Regions from separate parts of the Bradyrhizobium sp. CB82 genome, predicted to be linked through region 3. Evidence: predicted binding sites of a transcription regulator. Region 3 holds the regulator's gene; each other region holds the start of a gene.
What was found. The regulator HrcA, encoded in region 3, represses chaperone genes, less so after heat shock. The targets are predictions, from matches to a motif close to GTTAGCACTCNCNNNNNGNGAGTGCTAAC.

Region 1 (7,682 bases), 3.3 Mb from region 3:
GCCTGCCGCTCGATGCCAATGTGCTGTTCATGACGGTCATGGCGACCAAGATGCCGTTCGTCGGACGCGGCTAACCCACTTTCCTTTCGCTCTCCCCGCTTGTGGGAGAGTGAGAGGGCTGCACTTAAAAAACCAAGACAACCCCATGCCCCAGTCGGCGGATGGAGGTATCATGCTACTCCAGCCGCTCGATCTTCCGCAGGCTCGGGAACAGTTTCATCCACAGTTTCATCCATAGCAGCGCGACCGCGATTGTGCCGATGCCACCGAGCACGGCGGTGGGCATCGCGCCAAACAGCGCGGCGGTGAGCCCGCTCTCGAACTGGCCGAGTTGGTTCGAGGCGTTGATGAAGAGGAAGTTGACCGCGTCGACGCGGCCACGCATCTCGTCGGGCGTCGAGAGCTGCACCAGCGAGAAACGGATCACGCGGTTCGCGGACATTGGCTGCTCTTGAGCGAGGCCCGTGGCGCCCAGCGCGGCTGGTGTTGACATTGACGCGTGACCGAGGCCGGACGCGTGACCGAGGCCGGAGGTCTTGTCAACAACCGGTCGGCCTCCGTCAGCCCCGGCATTGCCTTTGCAACGGCCCGGTTGCCATAATCGTTGCGGGAATGGGGACATCATGCTGCGACTGCAATCGGCACTCGGCATTTTCGCATTGCTGTTGATCGCCTGGGCGCTGGCGGAGAACCGTCGCGCGGTCTCGCTGCGCCAGGCGGGAATCGGCCTCGTCGTCACCTTCCTCACCGCAATCGTCCTGCTCAAGCTGCCGTTCGTCGCGCATGCCTTCGGCGCCATCAACGATGCGGTCGGCGCAATCTCTGCGGCCTCGCGCGCCGGCACGTCCTTCGTGTTCGGCTATGTCGGCGGCGGCCCCCTGCCCTTCGATGTGAAGACGCCGGGCGCCGATTTCATCCTCGCGTTCCAGGCGCTGCCGATCGTGCTCGTGATGAGCGTGCTGACGACGCTGCTGTTCTATTGGCGCGTGCTGCCGCCGATCGTGCGTGGCATGGCGTGGCTGCTCGAGCGCACGTTGGGGGTCGGCGGCGCAGTCGGACTGTCGACCGCGGCGAACATCTTCCTCGGCATGGTGGAGGCCCCACTGTTCGTGCGGCCGTATCTGGCGCAGATGACGCGCAGCGAATTGTTTCTGGTGATGACCGGCGGCATGGCCGGCATCGCCGGCACGGTGCTGGTGCTCTATGCGACGCTGCTCGCGCCGCTGATTCCGGACGCCGCCGCGCATTTCGTCATCGCCTCGGTGCTCGGCGCGCCGGCCGCAATCCTGATCAGCCTGATCATGGTACCGGAGACCAGTGACCGGCTCACCGGCGGTTCGCTCAAAGACCCGGACATGCACGCCTCCGGCACGATGGATGCGATCGTCAAGGGCACCTCCGCAGGGCTCGAGCTGTTGCTCAACATCATCGCCATGCTGATCGTGCTGGTGGCGCTGGTGTATCTCGTCAATGCTTTGCTCGGGCTGCTGCCAACGATCGGCGGCGCAGCGATCTCGCTGCAACGATTGCTGGGCCTCGTGATGGCTCCAGTGTGCTGGCTGATGGGGCTGCCATGGGATCAGGCGGTGACGGCGGGTAGCCTGATGGGCACCAAGACGATACTCAACGAGTTGATCGCCTATGTCGATCTGTCGAAACTCGCCCCCGACGCGCTCGATGCGCGCTCGCGCCTGATCATGCTCTACGCGATGTGCGGCTTCGCCAATTTCGGGAGCCTCGGCATCATGATCGGCGGCCTCGGTGTCATGGCGCCGGAGCGACGCGAGGAGATCAATGCCCTCGGGCTGAAGTCGATCGTATCGGGCACGCTGACGACGTGTTTGATGGGCGCGATCGTGGGAGTGCTGACGTAGACTCTCTCCGCCCGTCATTCCGGGGCGCCGCGCAAGCGGCGAGCCCGGAATCCATCGGGCCGCAATACGAGCTGTGAAATGGATTCCGGGCTCGCGACTTTCGTCGCGCCCCGGAATGACAGCGTCTTACGCCTTCAATTCCACCGTCTTGAACTCGGCCGGCAGGATGATCTCCAGCAATTCCACGTCGTCGGAATAGTCGAGGATCATGTGCTTGATCTTCGGCGGCTGGGTCCAGGCACTGCCCGCTTCCATCAGCGTTTCGCCCTGGCCTTCCATGTAGGTCTTCACCCAGCCCTTGAGCACGTAGACCATCTGGAATTCGACGTCGTGATAGTGGAGCTTTGACACCTCGGCCGGATTGCACGGCGGCAGCAGGCGGATGACGTGGGCTTGCGCGAGTCCGTGGGTCGCAGCGGCGATGCCGAGATCGCGATATTGCGCGTAGGCGCGCAGGCCGTCGGCCTTGAAATCCTCTTCGCGGTGATGGCTGACGGCGATGCGCTGCTTGGGCCGGGTACGTGTCTTGGCAGGAGTCTTGGCGAGTGTCGTGCGAGCTTTCGCCTTCACTGCCTCGCGGGCTGAAGACCGCGTGGCGACCTTGTTGCCGTGCCATTTCTTCTTTACCGCGGATTGCGCCGCGCTGCGCGATGTCACCTTGCGCTTGACCATTGTTGCCTCCCTGATCTTTGTTCTGGAGGCGAAGGCTAACACAGAATTCGGAATCGTAAGGGTGGGTTAGCCGAAGGCGTAACCCACCGCTTCTGTCGACGCGCGGAGAGCAAAGAGGTGGCTTACGCTGCGCTAACCCACCCTATACGAGGCGCGGCAGCCTCAGTTCAACCTGAACACGCCATCGACCGCGCGCAGCTCGGCGGGCTTGATCAGCTTGGAATGCGCTACCGTCACCGAATAAAGGGGACCGTCGAGCTTCTCCTCCCAGAAGGCGAGGAAATCCGTCAGCGCCGGGAATTTCGGAAACAGATCGTAGTTCTGCCAGATGTAGGTCTGCAGCAGCGAGGGATGATCCGGCATCCGATAGAGGATCTGCGCCGTCGTCAGCCCGTAACCCAGCAACTGTTTCCGGAAGTCGTTGGAAACACCCCCAACCCGCAAGCTCATGCCAGCCTCCTTTGCAGGAGCGCATATTCAAGGGGTGGCCTGCTCGGACTGGCCCAAAGAGCCACCCGGTGGAGATGCGCTCACATGAGAGAAATGTGACGCATACGGCCAACCCATCTCAAGCCCAAAAGTTTAACAAGTTGTTGAAATTCAATGCTTTAGCAGCAGATCGGGGGGTCTGCTAATAGCGCGCGAGGCCTCGTTTAACGATGGTAAATGATTTTGGCAGACAGGCCTTCTGAGTGCTGATTTTTCTGCTAGAAGCCCTTGCTCCCGTAAAAAACCTGTCCTATCTCAGTTCTCGCCTGCGCTAGCACTCGCAGGCAGCGACTGCTAACACCCAAAAATCTCCAACTCGTGCAATTGCTTAGGAGGACTGCATGAAATTCCGTCCGCTTCACGACCGCGTCGTGATCAAGCGCATCGACGCAGAAGAGAAGACCGCTGGCGGCATCATCATTCCCGATACGGCCAAGGAAAAGCCCTCCCAGGGCGAAGTGATCGCCGTTGGCCCGGGCGGCCGCGACGAGAGCGGCAAGCTGATCCCGATCGACGTCCAGGTCGGCGACCGCGTGCTGTTCGGCAAGTGGTCGGGCACCGAGGTCAAGATCGACGGCCAGGACCTGTTGATCATGAAGGAAAGCGACATCATGGGCGTGCTCGAAGCTCCCGCTTCGAAGAAAAAGGCCGCCTAATCCAGCCGCTCGCACCGCTCACCCCTGAGGAGCGCCTGCCGGGCGCCTCGCCAAGGGTGAGATAAGACCAAGACAACTCAGGGAAACCAATATGTCAGCCAAAGAAGTGAAATTCGGCGTCGACGCCCGTGACCGCATGCTGCGCGGCGTCGAGATCCTCGCCAACGCCGTGAAGGTCACGCTCGGTCCGAAGGGCCGCAACGTCGTTCTCGACAAGTCGTTCGGCGCTCCCCGCATCACCAAGGACGGCGTCACCGTCGCCAAGGAGATCGAGCTCGACGACAAGTTCGAGAACATGGGCGCCCAGATGGTGCGCGAAGTCGCCTCCAAGTCCGCCGACGCGGCCGGCGACGGCACCACCACCGCGACCGTGCTCGCGGCCGCGATCGTCCGTGAAGGCGCCAAGGCGGTTGCCGCCGGCATGAACCCGATGGACCTCAAGCGCGGTATCGACCTCGCCGTCGACGCCGTCGTTGCGGACCTCGAAAAGAACACCAAGAAGGTCACCTCGAACGAGGAGATCGCCCAGGTCGGCACCATCTCGGCCAACGGCGACGCGGAGATCGGCAAGTTCCTCGCCGACGCCATGAAGAAGGTCGGCAACGAGGGTGTCATCACCGTCGAGGAAGCCAAGTCGCTCGAGACCGAGCTCGACGTCGTCGAGGGCATGCAGTTCGATCGCGGCTACATCTCGCCCTACTTCGTCACCAACGCCGACAAGATGCGCGTTGAGATGGACGACGCCTACATTCTCATCAACGAGAAGAAGCTCTCCTCGCTGAACGAGCTCTTGCCGCTGCTCGAGGCCGTGGTGCAGACCGGCAAGCCGCTGATCATCGTCGCAGAGGACGTCGAGGGCGAGGCGCTCGCCACGCTCGTGGTGAACCGTCTGCGCGGCGGCCTGAAGGTCGCGGCCGTGAAGGCTCCGGGCTTCGGCGATCGCCGCAAGGCCATGCTCCAGGACATCGCGATCCTGACTGGCGGCCAGGCAATCTCGGAAGATCTCGGCATCAAGCTCGAGAACGTCACGCTCAACATGCTCGGTCGCGCCAAGAAGGTGATGATCGACAAGGAGAACACCACGATCGTCAACGGCGCCGGCAAGAAGGCCGACATCGAGGCGCGCGTGGCCCAGATCAAGGCGCAGATCGAGGAGACCACCTCGGACTACGACCGTGAAAAGCTCCAGGAGCGTCTGGCCAAGCTCGCGGGTGGCGTCGCGGTGATCCGCGTCGGCGGCGCGACCGAGGTCGAGGTGAAGGAGCGCAAGGATCGCGTTGATGACGCGATGCATGCGACCCGCGCGGCGGTCGAGGAAGGCATCCTGCCGGGCGGCGGCGTCGCCCTGCTCCGCGCCACCGAGCGGCTGAAGAACCTGCGTACCGCCAACGACGACCAGAAGACCGGCGTCGAGATCGTGCGCAAGGCGCTGTCCGCGCCGGCCCGCCAGATCGCGATCAACGCCGGTGAAGACGGCTCGGTGATCGTCGGCAAGATCCTCGAGAAGGATCAGTACACCTACGGCTTCGACTCGCAGACCGGCGAATACGGCAACCTCGTCACCAAGGGCATCATCGACCCGACCAAGGTCGTGCGCACCGCGATTCAGAACGCCTCCTCCGTGGCGGCGCTGCTGATCACCACCGAGGCCATGGTCGCCGAGCTGCCGAAGAAGGCCGCTGCCGGCCCCGCCATGCCCCCGGGCGGCGGCATGGGCGGCATGGACTTCTAAGGTCCGACGCTCTCGACGAAGTGCGAAACCCCGGCAGCAATGCCGGGGTTTTTGTCTTTTTAGTATTCTACCAAAGGTCGTACCGCCTTTGTCAGTCCGGGGCGGCGCGCAGCGCGGAGCCCGGAATCCCTTTCACCAATCGCACATGGCCTATACGCATGGCCTATTACGTCTGCCTGCTCGCCAACAAGAAATATGGAACGCTATATATTGGCGTGACGAACGACATCGTCCGTCGCATTCGTGAGCACAAGACCAAGTCGCCCCTGGATTCACCAAAAAGTACTCAGTGGACAAGCTGGTCTGGTTCGAAACCTACGATGACGTCACGACCGCCATTGAGCGCGAGAAAGAATTGAAGAAGTGGCGAAGGGACGAAAGGCTTCAATCGACGCGCGCGACAACGCCGATCTCACCAGACAAACGAAAGGCCGCCCGTGGGCGGCCTTTCTGACGTCACGCGCTCTCAGGCGCCTTGAGGCGCACCAGCCGCGTCAGCAGGGCATCGAGGCCCTCGCCGTCACCGGCATGGAGGTCGATCCGGCCGACCTTCTCGACCAGCCGCTCCAGCGACTCCAGCTCCTTGAGCCGCAGCAGCAGGGGGTTCTCCTCCATCAGGCGGGCGGTGTTCAGAAGCGAGCGCGTCGCCGCGGTCTCTTCCTGCCGGCGGATCAGGTTCGCCTTCGCGACCCGCTCCGCTTCCACCACCTTGTTCACCAGCTCCCGGATTTCGCCGGGCAGGATCACATCCTTGACGCCGAGCTCGGTGACCTCGACGCCTGATACCGCGACGCGTGCGCGCACGTAGTCGCGCAGCTCCGCATCCAGTGCCGCCTTTGCAGACAGCACCTCGTCCAGCGTGCGGCCCGCCACCGCCTCGCGGATTGCGAACTGCACCAGGCGGTACAGCCACGCATCCACGTCGGGCATGGTTGCGACCGTGCGCTCGGGATCGACCACCCGGCGGAACGCCGTCAGCGTCACCCGCAGCGCGATGCGATCCTTGGTCAGCATCTCCTGCGCGGTGATCTCGACCGTCTGGGGCCGCAGGTCGAGGCGCTTCACCTCGATCTTGCGGCCGACGATCCAGAACGCGTGCCGGCCGGGCGCAAGCCGCTCCACGAGCCGGCCCTCGACATAAAGCAGGCCTGCCTCGTGGTTCTCGACCACCGTCTCGCTCACGACGGTCGAGCGGTTGCGCTCGATCATGGTCAGATGCCGCGCGTCGACACGGGGATCGCGCGACACATCGATGCGCTCGACATCGATGCGGGTTGCGACCTTCCAGTAGACGCGCACCTGCCAGGGCGTCATCAGATGCACGGGCCGGCCGTCGAGGCTGACGATGGCGACCTCGTCCGCCTTGGTCTCGACCGCTTCGAACAGCTCGACGGCAAGATCGGGCCGCGCGGCCTTCAGCACTGCGTAGCGATTCGCGGGGAATTCGCTGCGAACCACATCGAGCACCTCGGCCTTCAGCTCGTGCAGGGGATCGAACAGGCGATGCCGACCGGGCGCGAGCACGCGCACGAGCTGCCCGTTGCGCGTCAGCAACGCACGCTCGCCGTCTTTCACCGTCACGTTCAGCATCAGCAAGTGCCGGATCATGGCACGCCTCCATCATTTGCGCCCGGCCGCAAGCGGTCGGACGGCGGGTTTCGTTTGCAAAGGATGCGAGGACGCGGACGACGCTTCCTGAGAAATCGGCGGGCCGAGGCTTGAGCCTGCATGACGACGGGCGCACGCGCGCAATCGCTCGAGGTGTCTCGAGCGGTCGTGCGGAGCCACCCGGTGTCAGCGCAAGCGGTATCCGCCGCGGCGCAAAGCCGGTTTCACAGTGTCGTTGCTCGGACGAAAGCCTTTTGGGCGATGCGGCCGGACGGCGACTGAAGCGCGCGTCCGGTCCTCTTCAGAGGTATCAGCTTCGTAGGCTGAAACGGAGCGCTGGAGCGGGATTCGAACCCGCGTCACGATGATTAAACGTCATCTGCTCTACCACTGAGCTATCCTTTGTGGAGCAAGAGACCGGAATCGAACCGATGCCTTCGGGTTTCAGCCCGACGCTCTCCATGAGCTACGTCCTGCTTTTCTATCCTTCGTTCGGCGGAACACGAAACCGGAGACCGGCCCGCGCCAGTCGGGATCTCAGAGAGCCCGAGCCCGTGGCCATCGCAAAGGAGCGCGGACATAAGGCAAGCGCGGAGCCTTGGCAAGAGATTTTTTGCGTCGTGATTTTCCGATCTGCGAGGTCTTACGCCT
Region 2 (7,682 bases), 1.6 Mb from region 3:
CCAGATCCAGGACCGTTCCTGCCCGCCCGCCAAGGCGCAGGCCGATGACGACCTCGTCGCGGCGCTGAGCAGCGTCGAGACCTGGAAGCGCCAGGGCGACTCCCTCACGCTGATCGGTCCCAAACCGCTGCGCTTCCGGACGAACGGGAATTAAGCTTCGCGGCAGCCGGTGCGGCGGCGCCCTCCTTGGGCGGTTACGGCGTCGCGATCAACCCGTTGGCGGTGGCCACGATCCAGCGGCTGCCCCACCGCACGATGGAGTCTATGCGCCCGAGTCCGGGAACAGTGTCGCCGCGTGCGGCCATCCGAATTCCGTCGGGGCCGTCGAGAACGGCAGTTCCGTCCCGAACGTCAACAACCGTCCATCCGGGAATGGTTGTCGGTCGCGTCTCCGGTGCTGGCGCCAGAGGTTGCCGCATGACGGCTGCCGGCGAGGGGAGGCTCGTGTTCGCCTGAGAGGCTAAGCCAGTCGGCAGGCGGGCGGGCGATGTAGCGGACGGCTTGGGAACGCTTCCTACAAAGGCGGGGGCCGCTGTTTGCAGATCCGAGTGAGATGCGGTCTTTCGAGCGCCCTCGACCTTGCCACCGGATCTCGTTTCAGAAGGCTGCGATGAAGCCGTTTGTTTCTGGATCACTGGACGGAGGCTGATCATGCTTGCGAGTTCAGGCCAATTCACGCCTCCCGCCCATCCCAGTCCAAAGCTTGCCGTCAGCGCAATCGTGGACAGCAGAAAGTTGCGCACTCGAACGCCATGCGGGTCCCGTAGCACCAGCACCTCTTCGCGATCGTGGCTCAAGAGATCCCGCAGCCTGGCCGGCTGCCTCGGCAACTGGCCGCCAGCCACATTCCCCAACCAGATGTTTTCAAGGGTACTCGGCTCGTGGTCTTGCATGATGCGACCCACGTTCGGTTACCCGATGATGGCCGCTTAAACTGAATCGAATCTTAACGATCAAGCAAAACGGCTGCGGCGGCGCCTGACTATTTCCACACCGACTTGTCGGCGTCCCAGCGCTGGCCCTTCAACTCCTTCGCCAGCGCCTCGATCGCGCCGTTGTCGTCGGTCTGATCGCCCTCTTCATCGGTGCTCGTTTCATCCGACAGATTGAGCTTGGCGCCGGTGCTCTCGTCGGCCGTGGTGATCGCGGGGCTGCCGACCCAAAGCAGGAGACGGTCGCTGTTGCCGGGCCTGTCGGCCGAGACGAGGCCAGCGATTTCGATCGTGTCGGTGAGCTCGAGTGCCGGGAAATCCTGGTTCGGCCGCTTCAACAGGACCTTGAGCTTGCCGGTGACGGGGTTGAAGCTTTGCGAGACGGGTTTTGCCGCCAGCGTCCGCGCCAGTACGTTCGCGACGGTGCCGGCGAGCCGGTCCCGGCCAATCTTGTCGCCGTCGCGCCAGTCGGCGGCGGAGAGGCGGATTGTGCGGTCCATCTCCATCATACCGGCGGTCCAGCCCGCCGCGGTGACGCCCGGCATCGCCTTGAATTTGGCGAGCAGCGCGCTCGCCCGCTCCGGGTCGACCGACATGTTGATGGTCTGCTCCCCGGCGCGCAGCGCGTCGCAGCCGACCGACAGGCTGGCCAGCGTCACCTCGACATCCTGACCCTTCAGGCTCTTCAGGAAATCGGTCGCCGCCTCTAACTTCACCTTGACCGCGATCGCCTCCGGCGAGACTTCCGTGAAGTCCTTCGGCTGCGGCGTGATGCCGTCGTCCGAGGTCTGGTTGTCCAGAAACTCCTTCTCGCTGAGATCGGAATTGTCGGGGGAGGCGACCACGGTCACGTTGCCGCCGATCGAGATCTGGCCGCGGAACTCGAAGGTGTCGCTGGTCTGCTTGCGCGTCAGCTTGACGGTGACCGGCGCCTTGCCGCCGAGGCTCTGCGTCGTGCCCGTCATCAGCTGGCCGGCGACCGTGAGATTGACGACGAAGCGGTCCTTGCGGTCAGAATTCTTCGCGGCGGGATAGCAGACGTCGAGCACGGCCGAGGTGACCGTCTTGCCCTGGCGGGTCTCCTTCAGGATGACGTCCGCATTGCCGTCCATCAGCCCGTCGATCGAGGTGAAATAGCGCGTCTCGGTTCCGCCGGGCGCCGTGGCCTTCGGCGACAGCTTCATCTGGGCGGACGCGACGTCAGGCGCAACCGCAACCAAAACCGCCAAAAAGCCTATCGAGCAGAACGAAAGCGCGCGCATCGACGAAATCCTCAGAGATGGAGCATGATCCGGAACAGCGTGAAGCGGATTTCCGGAAAGATCATGCTCGAACAATAGCCTGAAGCGCGATGACGATTCATCCCCAGCTCATCGCGCTCTAGAATCGGCGCGCCACCGTAGTGGGTTTTGACCGGCGGTTGAATCGGAATGCGCAAGGCTTGGTCGGCAACGCCATGGTCCGCAAAAAAGAAGGCCGCCCGGAGGCGGCCTTCGTGTGATTCTTGGGCTGGTCGCGACGGGCTCAGAAGCCGCCCATACCGCCGCCCGCCGGCATCGCCGGAGCTGCTTCCTTCTTCGGCAGCTCGGCGACCATGGCTTCGGTGGTCACCAGCAGGCCGGCCACGGAGGAGGCGTCCTGGAGCGCGGTGCGTACCACCTTGGCGGGGTCGATGATGCCCTTCTCGACCAGGTCGACATACTGCTCGGTCTGGGCGTCGAAGCCGAATGTCTCGGACTTGTTCTCCAGGATCTTGCCGACGACGACCGAGCCTTCGAGGCCCGCGTTCTCGGAGATCTGGCGGACTGGGGCTTCCAGCGCCTTCAGCACGATGTTGATGCCGGCCTGCACGTCGGCATTGTCGTTGGACAGACGCCCCACCGCCTTCTTGGCGCGCAGCAGCGCGACGCCGCCGCCGGGCACGATGCCTTCCTGCACGGCTGCGCGGGTGGCGTTGAGTGCGTCCTCGACGCGATCCTTCTTCTCCTTGACCTCGATCTCGGTGGCGCCGCCGACGCGGATCACCGCGACGCCGCCGGCGAGCTTGGCCAGACGCTCCTGGAGCTTCTCACGGTCGTAGTCCGAGGTGGTCTCCTCGATCTGGGCCTTGATCTGGCCGACGCGGGCCTCGATGTCCGGCTTCTTGCCGGCACCGTTGACGATCGTGGTGTTCTCCTTGTCGATCACCACCTTCTTGGCGCGACCGAGCATCTTCACCGTGACGTTCTCGAGCTTGATGCCGAGCTCTTCGGAGATCAGCTGACCGCCGGTGAGGATCGCGAGGTCCTCGAGCATGGCCTTGCGGCGATCACCGAAGCCCGGGGCCTTGACGGCGGCGACCTTCAGGCCGCCGCGCAGACGGTTCACCACGAGCGTGGCGAGCGCCTCGCCCTCGACGTCCTCGGCGACGATGACGAGCGGCTTGCCGGACTGCACCACGGCTTCCAGCACCGGCAGCATGGCCTGCAGCCCGGAGAGCTTCTTCTCGTGCAGGAGGATGTAGGCGTCCTCCAGCTCGGCGGTCATCTTCTCGGCGTTGGTGACGAAGTAGGGCGACAGATAGCCGCGGTCGAACTTCATGCCCTCGACGATGTCGACCTCGGTGTCGAGCGACTTGTTCTCTTCGACGGTGATGACGCCCTCGTTGCCGACTTTCTGCATCGCCTGCGCGATCATCTTGCCGATGGCGGCATCGCCGTTCGCCGAGATGGTGCCGACCTGGGCGACCTCGGAGGAGGCGGCGACCGGCTTGGCGCGCTTCTCGATGTCCTTGATGACAGCCGTAACCGCGGTGTCGATGCCGCGCTTGAGGTCCATCGGGTTCATGCCGGCGGCAACGGCCTTGGCGCCTTCGCGCACGATGGCCTGGGCCAGCACGGTCGCGGTGGTGGTGCCGTCGCCGGCGAGGTCGTTGGTCTTGGAGGCGACCTCACGGACCATCTGGGCGCCCATGTTCTCGAACTTGTCCTCGAGCTCGATCTCCTTGGCGACGGTGACGCCGTCCTTGGTGATGCGGGGCGCGCCGAAGCTCTTCTCGATGACGACGTTGCGGCCCTTCGGGCCGAGCGTCACCTTGACGGCGTTGGCGAGAATGTCGACGCCGCGCAGCATGCGTTCGCGCGCGTCTCCGGAAAACTTGACGTCTTTGGCAGCCATTTTCTGCAATCCTTGATGTTTGGTGATGTGCTCGCCGCTCGTTGCCGGGCAAGGCGCGGCAATCCGTGGCGAAATCATGAACGATGCCCGGATCGAAGGTCCGGGCACGATATTCAGCGGCTGTTCAGGCGGTCGGCCTTAGGCCAGGACACCCATGATGTCCGACTCCTTCATGATCAGGAGATCCTCATTGTCGATCTTGACCTCGGTGCCCGACCACTTGCCGAACAGCACGCGGTCGCCGACCTTGAGGTCGATCGGAATCAGCTTGCCCGCCTCGTCGCGGCCGCCCGGGCCGACGGCGACGATTTCGCCCTGGGACGGCTTCTCCTTGGCGGTGTCGGGAATGATGATGCCGCCCTTGGTCTTTTCCTCGGCATCGATACGTTTGACCACGACACGGTCATGCAGCGGACGAAATTTGGACTTAGCCATGACGTTTCCCTTTGGAAGCTCGCTTCGGAAGCAGCGGAAGTAGGTGAGGGGCCTGCGCCCCCGTCCGACCTCTGTCAGGATCGAATGCCAGGATCGAACGGCGCGCTTTAGCAATCGGGCTTCCCGAGTGCTAATAGTGCGCCCGGAAATATGGCTTGGCCGCGATCCTGTCAAGCAAAGGTGGTTAAGCCATTGGTGAGACGGATATAGGATGTTGACGATCGAAACGAATTGGGGACGCTGGCGTATTCTACGACGTCATTGCCCCGACGGTGGTTTTGCGCTTGGCTGCAGGACGGTGTGGCCAGGCTCGTGTTTGGGGGGCGCTTTGCTCGGGGGAATGCCATGATCAGTTCAGCTCACGCTGGGACGGTTGCCAAGCTGGGCGCCGCCGCGGCCTTGGCGCTGCTGCTGGGCGCATGTGGCGGCGGCATGAGCCTGCCGTCGTTCTCGTCGTCATCGCCGCCGCCCGAGGCCGAGCCCGGCACCGGGCCGGAAATGCCGGCCTCGATCCGCGCCGACGAGATCGTCGGCCGCTGGGGCCTTGCCTCGTTCCAGAACCCGGCCGACCGCGCCCGTACCGAGGCCGCGGCCCGCGCGCAGTGCAAGAATCCCTATGTGATCGGCGCCGGCTCGAGCGGCGGCGTGATCATGCACCTGGCCGACCAGGCGACGCCGCAGGAACTGCGGCTGAAGGGCTCACCGAGCGGCAAGAACTATATCGGACCGCCCGGCGCGACCCCCGGCGAGCAGGACCGTGAGATCGTCTCCTTCGACGGCCGCGTCATGGTCACCCGCTTCATCGACAAGGATGCCGCCACCCGCTACGGCAACATGGTCTACGTCCGCTGCGCGCCACGGGCGTAGTCTCTCCCTTCGTCATGCCCCGCGAAGGCGGGGCATCCAGTACGCCGCGGCTTCTCGACTCCAGCCTCGCCCTCTCTGGAATACTGGATCGCCCGGTCGAGCCGGGCGATGACGGCGGGGGTGGTTCCAAACAAAACGCCGGCTCGGCCCGGCGTTTTGCTTTTCCGTAACTCCGGTCTGCTCAGTCGAACAGGGCGTCGATGTCGTCCTGCGAGGCGTGGCCGACGTCGCCGGCGAGCTTGGGCCCGTTGAGGAGCTTGGCGTCCTCGTCGCGAGTGTCGACGATCGGCGCCGCGTGGGCCTTGATGGCATCGACGCCGCCCCAGATCTCCATCATCGCATTGATGTGCTGCTCGATGAACTTCATCGTGCCCATCACCTTGCTGATGCGCTGGCCGGTCAGGTCCTGGAAGTTGCAGGCCTCGAAGATCGAGATGACGCGCTCCTGGATGTCGTCGGCGAGCTGCTTCTGCTGGTCCACCGAATCCACCTTGGAGAGCGCGCTGGCGGCCTGGTCGATCGACTCGGCTGCTTCGAGGATTTGCTGGGTCGCCTGCTCGGTGCCGCCGACGACGGCGCCGAGCTCGCCATTGACCTTGGCCATTTCGCCACCGTCAAAGCTCTTGCCGTGCAGCGTCGCGATTTCGCGCTTGGTGCGGTTGATGGCGTCGTGAATGAGGTCGAGCTCGACCTTCAGCTTCTCGCACTGCTCGATCTGAGCGCGATAGGTTTCCAGCATCGCGCGGGTCTCAGCGACTTCCTGCGCCACGACGGCATCGCCCGGCGCCATCGATGCCTGCCCGGCGTGGCTGTTGCGCGCCATTTGCGCGCGGATCGCGCGCAGCTCGGCCATGATCTCGCTGTGCATCGGAGTAGCCTCGTCGATCATCTCGGGAATTGGCATCTCGCCGACGATAGCTTCCTCGACGCGAAAACGCTTGCGGTGAACAGCCATATTGGAACTCCCCCCACCTCACTCATGCGGCCTTTGTAGACAGAAGGGATTTAACACGACGTTCACGGCAGCAGCTGCTTTGCGATCGCTCGCGATGCGCATGTCCACCGCCGATTAACCATGCGTATCAGCTGTTCACCGAAAATAAACGCTAGCGGACAAAAGGCGCTGATGTTCGCGACGTGGTGAATCAAGACGCCGTTTCCGTTTACCAAACCAAACGGCTTTTGATCTTAAGTGAGCTTCATCGCCAGGGCACGTCAGTGCTGCGCCCGCCGCGATGAACGCACCAGACGAAACAGTACAGAGTACGTCGATGTTCAAGAATATGTCTGTCGCGCTGCTCGGCAGCGCTTGCACCCTTGTCGCCGGGATCGACCGCGCCGCCGCCTTCGACCATACCGCGCCATCCGATCCGCCCGCCGTGCTTTATGCGCCGCAGGTTCAGCCGCAGCCGATGCGCGTCGCCTCCAATGCCAACATGGGCGGCGGCTTCATCGAATTTCTGTTCGGCGGCGAGGAGCGCGGCCAGCGCTATTATCCGCAGCAACAGCCGACGTATCAACAGCAGCCGGCCTATTACGACCAGCGCCGTTTGCCGCCGATGGGCGAGCCGCGGATGCCGGGCGCGGTGCCGGAGCAGGAGGCAGCCGATCCGCGCTTGCGTCCGTTCGATCCGAAGTATGAAAAACAGCTCGTCGCTTACGAGGGCAAGGAAGGCGCCGGCACCATCGTCGTCGATACGCCCAACAAGTTCCTGTATCTCGTTGAGGGCAACGGCAAGGCGCTGCGCTACGGCATCGGCGTCGGCCGTCCCGGCTTCACCTGGTCGGGTGTGAAGGCGATCACGGCCAAGCGCGAATGGCCGGATTGGACGCCGCCGGCCGAAATGATCGCACGCCGTCCCGATCTGCCGCGGCACATGGAAGGCGGCCCTGAAAATCCGCTTGGCGCGCGCGCCATGTATCTGGGCTCTTCGCTCTATCGCATCCATGGCTCAAACGAGCCCTGGACCATCGGCACTAACGTCTCCTCCGGTTGCATCCGGATGCGCAACGAGGACGTCATCGACCTCTACGGCCGCGTCAATGTCGGCACCAGGGTGGTGGTGATGTGATGGTTTTCTTCGCCTCTCCCCGCCTGCGGGGAGAGGCGAAGAATGCGCGCGCAGCTCGAATTCCTGATGAAAGGAGAGTCTCGGCGCCTTCAACTTTCACCGGCTTTGCGGATAGATCCCCGACCTTCGCCGTAAGAACACGGAGAGCAAGAAGATCGGGCGTTGCGCGTAATCGCTGTGCTGGCGACCCCTGCCGATGGCGACTGGAACGCATCGTCGC
Region 3 (7,682 bases):
GCCTATGATGCAGTGGCGCTCGTCGCAGCGCTCGCGCGCACCCAAGGCACCACGCGCTTCTCCCAGGACGTTCTCACCAACCCATCCGGTTTTGCCGGCATCGACGGTCTGTTCCGCTTCCGCGCCGACGGCACCAATGAGCGCGGCCTTGCGGTCATGAAGGTGACGACCGGCGGCGGCGTCGCCGTCGCGGGCTCGCCGAAGAGTTTTGGGGCATAGCGTATTTATAGGGCCGTAGGGTAGGCAAAGGCGCGAATGCGCCGTGCCCACCATCTTTCTCAAGATTGCTGCAAGCGGTGGGCACGCTTCGCTTTGCCAACCCTACGGCACTCCGCTACGCTGCCAGATCCGCCACCACCGCATCGAGCACCGGAAATCCGCTGCTGGTCACGCGCAGGCGGCCGGTTGTGTCAACGGTGATGGCACCTTCCTCGCGCAACAGCGCGATGCGGCGCGGATCGAGCGGGCGGCCGGCGAGCGCGGCGTAGCGCTTGGGGTCGATGCCTTCGGCGAGGCGCAATCCCATCAGCAAGAACTCGTCGGCGCGCTCTTCGCTGTTCAGGAGTTCGTCGGTGACGACGCCGTCGCCGTTGGTCTCGACGCGCATCAGCCAGGCTTCCGGGCGCTTCTCGGTGGCGGTCGCGTGCCTGATGCCGTCGATGTCGAGGCGGCCATGGGCGCCGGGGCCGATGCCGGCATATTCCTCGCCGCGCCAGTAGACCAGATTGTGCCGGCACTCGGCGCCGCGGCGTGCGTGGTTGGAAATCTCGTAGGCGGGCAGGCCGAGCTTGTCGCAGGTCTCCTGCGTGACGTCATAGAGCGCGCGCGCGACCGCCTCGTCAGGCGTCTTCAATTTGCCGGCCTGGTGCAGGCCGAAGAACGGCGTGCCTTCCTCGATGGTGAGCTGGTAGAGCGACAAATGCTCGGCGGCTTCCTCGATGGCGTGGCGGAGCTCACCCTCCCACATCGCCGGCGTCTGGTCCGGGCGCGCGTAGATCAGGTCGAACGAGTAGCGGTCGAACGAGCGGCGCGCGATGGCAACCGCATCGAGCGCCTCGCGTGCACTGTGCAGGCGGCCCAGCATCTTCAGCGAGACATCGTCCAGCGCCTGCACGCCGAGCGAGACGCGGTTGACGCCGGCTGTGCGATAGCCGGCAAAGCGGGTCGCCTCGACGCTGGTGGGATTGGCTTCCAGCGTGACTTCGACGTCGCTTGCGACGCGCCAGTGCTTGCCGATCGCCTCCAGCACGGCGCCGACGGTTGCGGGCTGCATCAGGGACGGCGTGCCGCCGCCGAGGAAGATGGAGGTGACTTCGCGGCCGGGCGCGCGCTCGGCCGTGGTCTCGATCTCGCGGCCGAAGGCGCGGGCAAAGCGTGCCTCGTCGATCGCGGCGTGGCGGACATGGCTGTTGAAGTCGCAATAAGGACACTTCGACAGGCAGAACGGCCAGTGCACGTAGACGCCGAAGGCTTCCTTTTCAGCGCGGCTCAAGGCAGATCTCCGCAAGTTTCACGAAGGCGCGGGCGCGGTGCGACAGGCCAAGGCCCAACGGTGGCAGGCCGTGCTTCTCGATGCTTTCCATCTCGCCAAAGGTGCGCGTGTGGCCGTCGGGCAAGAACATCGGGTCGTAGCCGAAGCCCGCCGTGCCGCGCGGCGGCCAGACCAGCGTACCGTCGACGCGCGCCTCGACCTCCTCGAGATGGTGGTCGGGCCAGGCGACGCAAAGCGCGGAGACGAAATGCGCTTTGCGCTTGTCGGGCGCGGTGGCGCCGCGCTCCTGCAACAAGCGCTCGATCTGCGCCATCGCCGCGGCAAAGTCCTTTTTGGGGCCCGCCCAGCGCGCGCTGTAAATTCCGGGCGCGCCGTCGAGCGCATCGACCACGATGCCGGAATCATCGGCGAAGGCCGGAAGCCCCATAACCTTCGCAGCGGCGATCGCCTTGATCGCGGCATTGTTGCGAAAATCTTTGCCGGTCTCCTCCGGCTCGGGCAGGCCAAGCTCGCCGGCCGAGACCGCCTCGACGCCGTGTGGCGCGAGCAGCTCCCGCATCTCGGCAAGCTTGCCGGGATTATGGGTCGCGATGATCAGCTTGCCTGTGATTCGCCGGTGCATGGCTTATTGACTACGCCACCGCCATTTTCTGCAAGTCCACGAGACGCGCGACACCCTTGCGCGCCAGCGCCATCAACGACAGGAACTCGTCTTGCGTGAACGGCTCGCGTTCCGCGGTGCCCTGCACCTCGATGATGCGGCCATCGCCGGTCATGACGAAGTTTGCGTCGGTCTCGGCTTCGGAATCCTCGGCGTAGTCGAGATCCAGCACCGGCGTGCCCTGATAGATGCCGCAGGAGATTGCGGCGACGTTATCGCGCATCACGTTGGCCTTGATCATGTTGCGCGTCTTCATCCAGTTGATGCAGTCGGCCAGCGCGACCCAGGCACCGGTGATCGAGGCCGTGCGCGTACCGCCGTCGGCCTGGAGCACGTCGCAATCGACCGTGATCTGGCGTTCGCCGAGCGCTTCGAGATCGACGATGGCGCGAAGCGAGCGGCCGATCAGGCGCTGGATCTCGACGGTGCGGCCGCTCTGCTTGCCGGCGGAAGCCTCGCGGCGCGTCCGTTCCGAGGTCGCGCGCGGCAGCATGCCGTATTCGGCGGTGACCCAGCCGCGGCCCTGGCCCTTCAGCCAGGGCGGCAGGCGGTCTTCCAGCGTCGCGGTGACCAGCACATGGGTGTCGCCGAATTTTACCAGGCAGGAGCCTTCCGCATATTTGACCACGCCGCGCTCCAGCGTCACGGGGCGCAATTCGTCGGGCGCACGGCGGCTTGGCCGCATGGGAAATCCTCCAAAACTCGCAGGGAAAAGGCTGTTCGCGGTGCTTGTAGGAGCGGGAAGGGGGCCCGGCAAGGGCTTTTCCCCGCTCCGGCCAAAGACGCGCTTGTCAGGGGCCTTCCGGATGGACAAATTATGTGCATCTGAGAGGAGTTACCGTCTGTGGCCCATCACGATCCGATTCATCTGATCGCGCCGCGCGCGGGCCTCGCCCAGCTCAACGAGCGTTCTCGCGACATCTTTCGTCAAATCGTCGAAAGTTATCTGGCGACCGGCGAGCCGGTCGGCTCGCGCAATATTTCCCGCCTGATCGCGCTGCCGCTGTCGCCGGCCTCGGTGCGCAACGTCATGGCCGATCTGGAACAGCTCGGCCTGATCTACGCCCCGCATACCTCCGCCGGCCGGCTGCCGACGGAACTCGGCTTGCGCTTCTTTGTCGACGCCCTGATGCAGGTCGGCGAGCTCAACGAGGCCGAGCGGCAATCGATCCAGAGCCAGCTCACCACTGTCGGCCACGCGCAATCGGTCGAGGCGGTCCTCGAGGAGGCGCTGACGCGGCTGTCGGGCCTCACCCGCGCCGCGGCCGTGGTGTTGACGCCGAAGTCCAATGCGCGGCTGAAACATATCGAATTCGTCCGCCTGGAACCCGAGCGGGCGCTGGTGATCCTGGTCGGCGAGGATGGCCAGGTCGAAAACCGCGTGCTGACGCTGCCGCCCGGGGTTCCCTCCTCGGCGCTCACCGAGGCTTCCAACTTCCTCAATGCCCGTATCCGGGGCCGCACCCTGGCCGAGGCTCGGCTCGAGCTGGAAACCGCACTGGGCCAGGCACGCGCCGAGCTCGACCAGCTCACCCAGAAGGTCATTTCGGCGGGCATCGCGAGCTGGTCCGGCGGCGAGAGCGAGGACCGCCAGCTCATCGTGCGCGGCCACGCCAATCTGCTGGAAGACCTGCATGCGCTGGAGGATCTCGAGCGGGTGCGGTTGTTGTTCGACGATCTCGAGACCAAGCGCGGCGTGATCGACCTGCTCGGGCGTGCCGAGACCGCGGAGGGCGTGCGTATCTTCATCGGCTCGGAGAACAAGCTGTTCTCGCTGTCGGGTTCCTCGACGATCATCTCGCCCTATCGGGATGCCGCCGGTCACATCGTCGGCGTTTTGGGCGTGATCGGGCCGACGCGGCTGAATTATGCCCGCGTGATCCCGACCGTAGACTATGCCGCCCGCATCGTCAGCCGCCTCCTGGGTGGCTGACACCCGTTTTCGCCTGATCACGGGCGCTTGATTTTCGCGCTGCGAAGCACGATATCCCGGTCGAGAAAAAATCCCTTGAGACCAGTTCGAGAAGGCAGCCGATGACCGATCAAGACCGGCAACCCGAAGACACGACCGCGCCGACCGGCGAGCCCGTTGTGTCGAAGCCGTATGTGATGCCCGACGATCCGGAGCCCGGTTCGGTCGAGACCTTGCAGAAGGAAGCCGCCGAAGCGCGCGACCGGATGCTGCGGACGCTGGCCGAGATGGAGAATTTGCGCAAGCGCACCACCAAGGAGGTCGCCGACGCCAGGCTCTACGGGATCACCGGTTTTGCGCGCGACGTGCTCGATATCGCCGACAACCTCCAGCGTGCGCTCGATGCGGTGCCGGCCGAGGCGCGTGCCAATGCCGATCCCGGCCTGACCGCGCTGATCGAGGGCGTGGAACTCACCGAGCGCTCGCTGCTCAACGCGCTGGAGAAGCACGGCGTGAAGAAGTTCGATCCGCAGGGCCAGAAGTTCGATCCGAACTTCCAGCAGGCGATGTTCGAGGTGCCCGATCCGTCGGTGCCGTCGGGCACCGTGGTGCAGGTCGTGCAGGCCGGCTACACCATCGGCGAGCGCGTGCTGCGCCCGGCTCTCGTCGGGGTCGCCAAGGGCGGCGCCAAGGCGGCAGCCGCCGCCAACACCAACGAGCCGAACAACGCGGCGTAAGCCGCGCCTCGCCACGCGCACGACACGAGACCCCCATTCTGAGGAGCCGCGTTAGCGGCGTCTCGAAGGATGGAGGCCCCGCTGCTGCATCTCGGCCTTCATGGTTCGAGACGGCGCTTCGCGCCTTCTCACCATGAGGGTCAGGTAGCTTACGCCGTCACCGCGATATCGCCCGATTGGATCCGCTTCACGCCGGCCTTCGCCATGTCGGCCCAGGCCTTTGCCAGCGAGCCCTGGGTGTCGATGCCGCGGCAGGCGTCTTCCACCACATAGACCTCGAAGCCCGTCTTGCGCGCGTCGAGCGCAGTCCAGGCTACGCAGAAATCGGTGGCGAGCCCTGCGACGAACACGCGCTTGATCTTGCGCGACTTCAGGTAAGCGGCGAGCCCCGTGGTGGTCTTGCCGTCGGCTTCCATGAAAGCCGAGTAGCTGTCGACGTCCTTGTGAAAACCCTTGCGGATGATGAGCGCGGCCTGCGGGATCGACAGGTCCTTCGAGAGCGCGGCGCCGTCGGTGCCCTGCACGCAATGATCGGGCCACAGCACCTGCTTGCCGTACGGCAGGTCGATGGTCTCGAACGGCTTCTTGCCGGAATGGACTGACGCAAACGACACGTGCCCCGGCGTGTGCCAGTCCTGCGTCATCACGACATTGGCGAACGATTTTGCGATCTTGTTGATCACCGGCACCACCTGCTCGCCTTCCTTCACGGCGAGGCTGCCGCCGGGCAGGAAGCAGTTCTGCACGTCGATCACGAGCAGTGCGGAGGCATCGTCGGGTTTAATCGCCGACGCTGCCCAGAGCTTGCTTGAAACGAGGCTCGCGAGAGCAACAGTGGAAACGCCCGCGAGTACTTTGCGCCGATCCAGCATCGTACGTCCCTCCAGGAATGAACCAGGGAGGCAAGCGTAGTTCCATTTGTGTACAAACAAAAGCCCGAAAATACGGCCGGCTTTGGTCAGCTCTTGGGCTGGATGCCGTCGCGCACCGCGCGGAAGCGGGTGAACGCCTCCGACCACTGATCGCGCGGGGCGCTGGCGATGATGCGCAGCGACGTACCCCCACCGAAGCGGATCCACTGCACCACCGTGACCGCTGTCTTGTCCTTGCCGCTGACGCCGTCGAGGCGGGTTTCGATCGCCGGCTGGCCGTTGACGCGGATCGGCTCGGACATGGTGATTCTGGACTCGCGCATGCCCGGGATCTGCATCGCGGCCTCCTGCGCGAAGCGGGCGCGGTCTTCCGCCTGCTGCGGCGTTGCGCCGATGAGGCCGATGATCATGTACGGCTTTGGCTCGAAGCCGGTGGCCTCGTCGCCGTCGGCCAGCACGATGCTGGCGCCCGGCGACAGCGTACGGACGTTCTTGAAGGCGGCGAGATCGGTGATCCTGAACGGCATCTGCGCGAGCTGCTCGTCGACCGGCACCTCCTTGCGCGTGACGGCGGTGGCGAACATCTGACGCACCGCGTCGTCCGAATAGATCCTGGTGACGTTCTCAGGCACCTGCACGGCGACATAGCCGGAGAAGCCGGTGCCCGGCACGATCATCGAATAGCGCTTCACCGTCGCCGTGCCGGCCTTGCCGGTCTCGGCGGTGTAATAGGCAAGTCCCGCCGGCGTATCGAGCTTCTCCGGCTTGATGCCGCCGGGGCCGCCGGGATTGGCCTTGAAGGCGTTGGCAACCTCGCCATAGGCGTCGGGCGGCAGCTCGGTGACCAGCACCTTCACGCCTCCGTCGTCGCTCTCGAAGCCCGGAAAGGTCCTGGCCTGGGAGAGGCCGATCAACGGCACCATGCCGACGCGCAGGCCCGGCGGGAAGATGGCATCGGCCGCGAGGGCCGGAAGGGCGGAGGCAATGAGGAGGGCGAGCGCGGCAAGGGGGCGTATCAATTTCATGGTTAGTCTACTTGGTCCACATTGAGGCCGTTCGATGGTCGGCCGTCGGGCCTCTTTGTCGTGCGGGGCGCGGGCCCTGGCGGAGCTGTCCGGCCGCCCGGAGTCTTGTCGCCCGGACTTTTAACGGGTTTGGCTGCGCCGTAACAGGGTGGGGCACGATCGGGCATGGCCCCGGGGCTTGAGGACTGAACCCGTTAATAAACCCTCACTGTGAGCGCGCCGGAGAGGCCGATATGCCATTCCAAAACCCAATGTTTTCGCGGCTGAAACTTGCGTTCGGTCCTTGCGGGCAGGTCCCCCCCTCCTATATGAGGCTCAACCGTCGCAATATCGCGGATGTTTGATCTTAGGGGGTTTTGGATCGGGTGCCTTCTGGGCCCAACCAACCTGCCGCAAAAAGAAGGATATCAGGACCATGGGAAAGGTCATTGGGATCGACCTCGGCACCACGAACTCGTGCGTCGCCGTAATGGATGGCAAGAACGCCAAAGTTATCGAGAATTCCGAGGGCATGCGCACGACGCCTTCGATCGTCGCCGTCACGGACGACGGTGAGCGCCTCGTCGGACAGCCTGCCAAGCGCCAGGCCGTCACCAATCCCGAGCGCACCTTCTTCGCAGTGAAGCGCCTCATCGGCCGCCGCTACGACGACCCGATGGTCGAGAAGGACAAGAAGCTCGTTCCGTACAAGATCATGAAGGCTTCCAACGGCGACGCCTGGGTCGAGGCCGACGGCCAGACCTACTCGCCCTCGCAGGTCTCGGCGTTCATCTTGCAGAAGATGAAGGAGACCGCGGAAGCTCATCTCGGCCAGAAGGTCGACCAAGCCGTCATCACCGTTCCTGCCTACTTCAACGACGCCCAGCGCCAGGCGACGAAAGACGCCGGCAAGATCGCGGGCCTCGAAGTGCTGCGCATCATCAACGAGCCGACCGCGGCCGCGCTCGCCTATGGCCTCGACAAGACCAAGGCCGGCACGATTG

Region 1: groES (co-chaperone GroES) is a predicted target of HrcA. The motif match lies at 3,306-3,334, and genes of this name have one in related genera.
Region 2: QA640_RS08445 (co-chaperone GroES) is a predicted target of HrcA. The motif match lies at 4,630-4,658, and genes of this name have one in related genera.

Annotation. Positions count from the first base shown of each region.
Region 1 is NZ_CP121650.1:3,540,139-3,547,820, reverse strand. It holds gene QA640_RS17030 (SDR family oxidoreductase) at 1-74, shown strand, start outside; partial or broken gene QA640_RS17025 (MFS transporter) at 176-427, opposite strand; gene QA640_RS17020 (nucleoside transporter C-terminal domain-containing protein) at 624-1,874, shown strand; gene QA640_RS17015 (cupin domain-containing protein) at 2,001-2,546, opposite strand; gene QA640_RS17010 (usg protein) at 2,709-2,996, opposite strand; gene groES (co-chaperone GroES) at 3,377-3,691, shown strand; gene groL (chaperonin GroEL) at 3,783-5,423, shown strand; partial or broken gene QA640_RS16995 (GIY-YIG nuclease family protein) at 5,582-5,877, shown strand; gene QA640_RS16990 (SPFH domain-containing protein) at 5,880-7,031, opposite strand; tRNA gene QA640_RS16985 (tRNA-Lys) at 7,369-7,432, opposite strand; tRNA gene QA640_RS16980 (tRNA-OTHER) at 7,437-7,508, opposite strand; gene QA640_RS16975 (LysR family transcriptional regulator) at 7,675-7,682, opposite strand, start outside.
Region 2 is NZ_CP121650.1:1,761,591-1,769,272, forward strand. It holds gene QA640_RS08425 (META domain-containing protein) at 1-154, shown strand, start outside; gene QA640_RS08430 (hypothetical protein) at 983-2,194, opposite strand; gene QA640_RS08435 (hypothetical protein) at 2,206-2,370, opposite strand; gene groL (chaperonin GroEL) at 2,457-4,088, opposite strand; gene QA640_RS08445 (co-chaperone GroES) at 4,227-4,523, opposite strand; gene QA640_RS08450 (hypothetical protein) at 4,869-5,390, shown strand; gene QA640_RS08455 (protein phosphatase CheZ) at 5,572-6,345, opposite strand; gene QA640_RS08460 (L,D-transpeptidase) at 6,662-7,462, shown strand; partial or broken gene QA640_RS08465 (caspase family protein) at 7,655-7,682, shown strand, end outside.
Region 3 is NZ_CP121650.1:205,122-212,803, forward strand. It holds gene QA640_RS00925 (penicillin-binding protein activator) at 1-219, shown strand, start outside; gene hemW (radical SAM family heme chaperone HemW) at 335-1,492, opposite strand; gene rdgB (RdgB/HAM1 family non-canonical purine NTP pyrophosphatase) at 1,479-2,114, opposite strand; gene rph (ribonuclease PH) at 2,125-2,838, opposite strand; gene hrcA (heat-inducible transcriptional repressor HrcA) at 2,998-4,086, shown strand; gene grpE (nucleotide exchange factor GrpE) at 4,188-4,802, shown strand; gene pncA (bifunctional nicotinamidase/pyrazinamidase) at 4,952-5,674, opposite strand; gene QA640_RS00960 (hypothetical protein) at 5,761-6,699, opposite strand; gene dnaK (molecular chaperone DnaK) at 7,115-7,682, shown strand, end outside.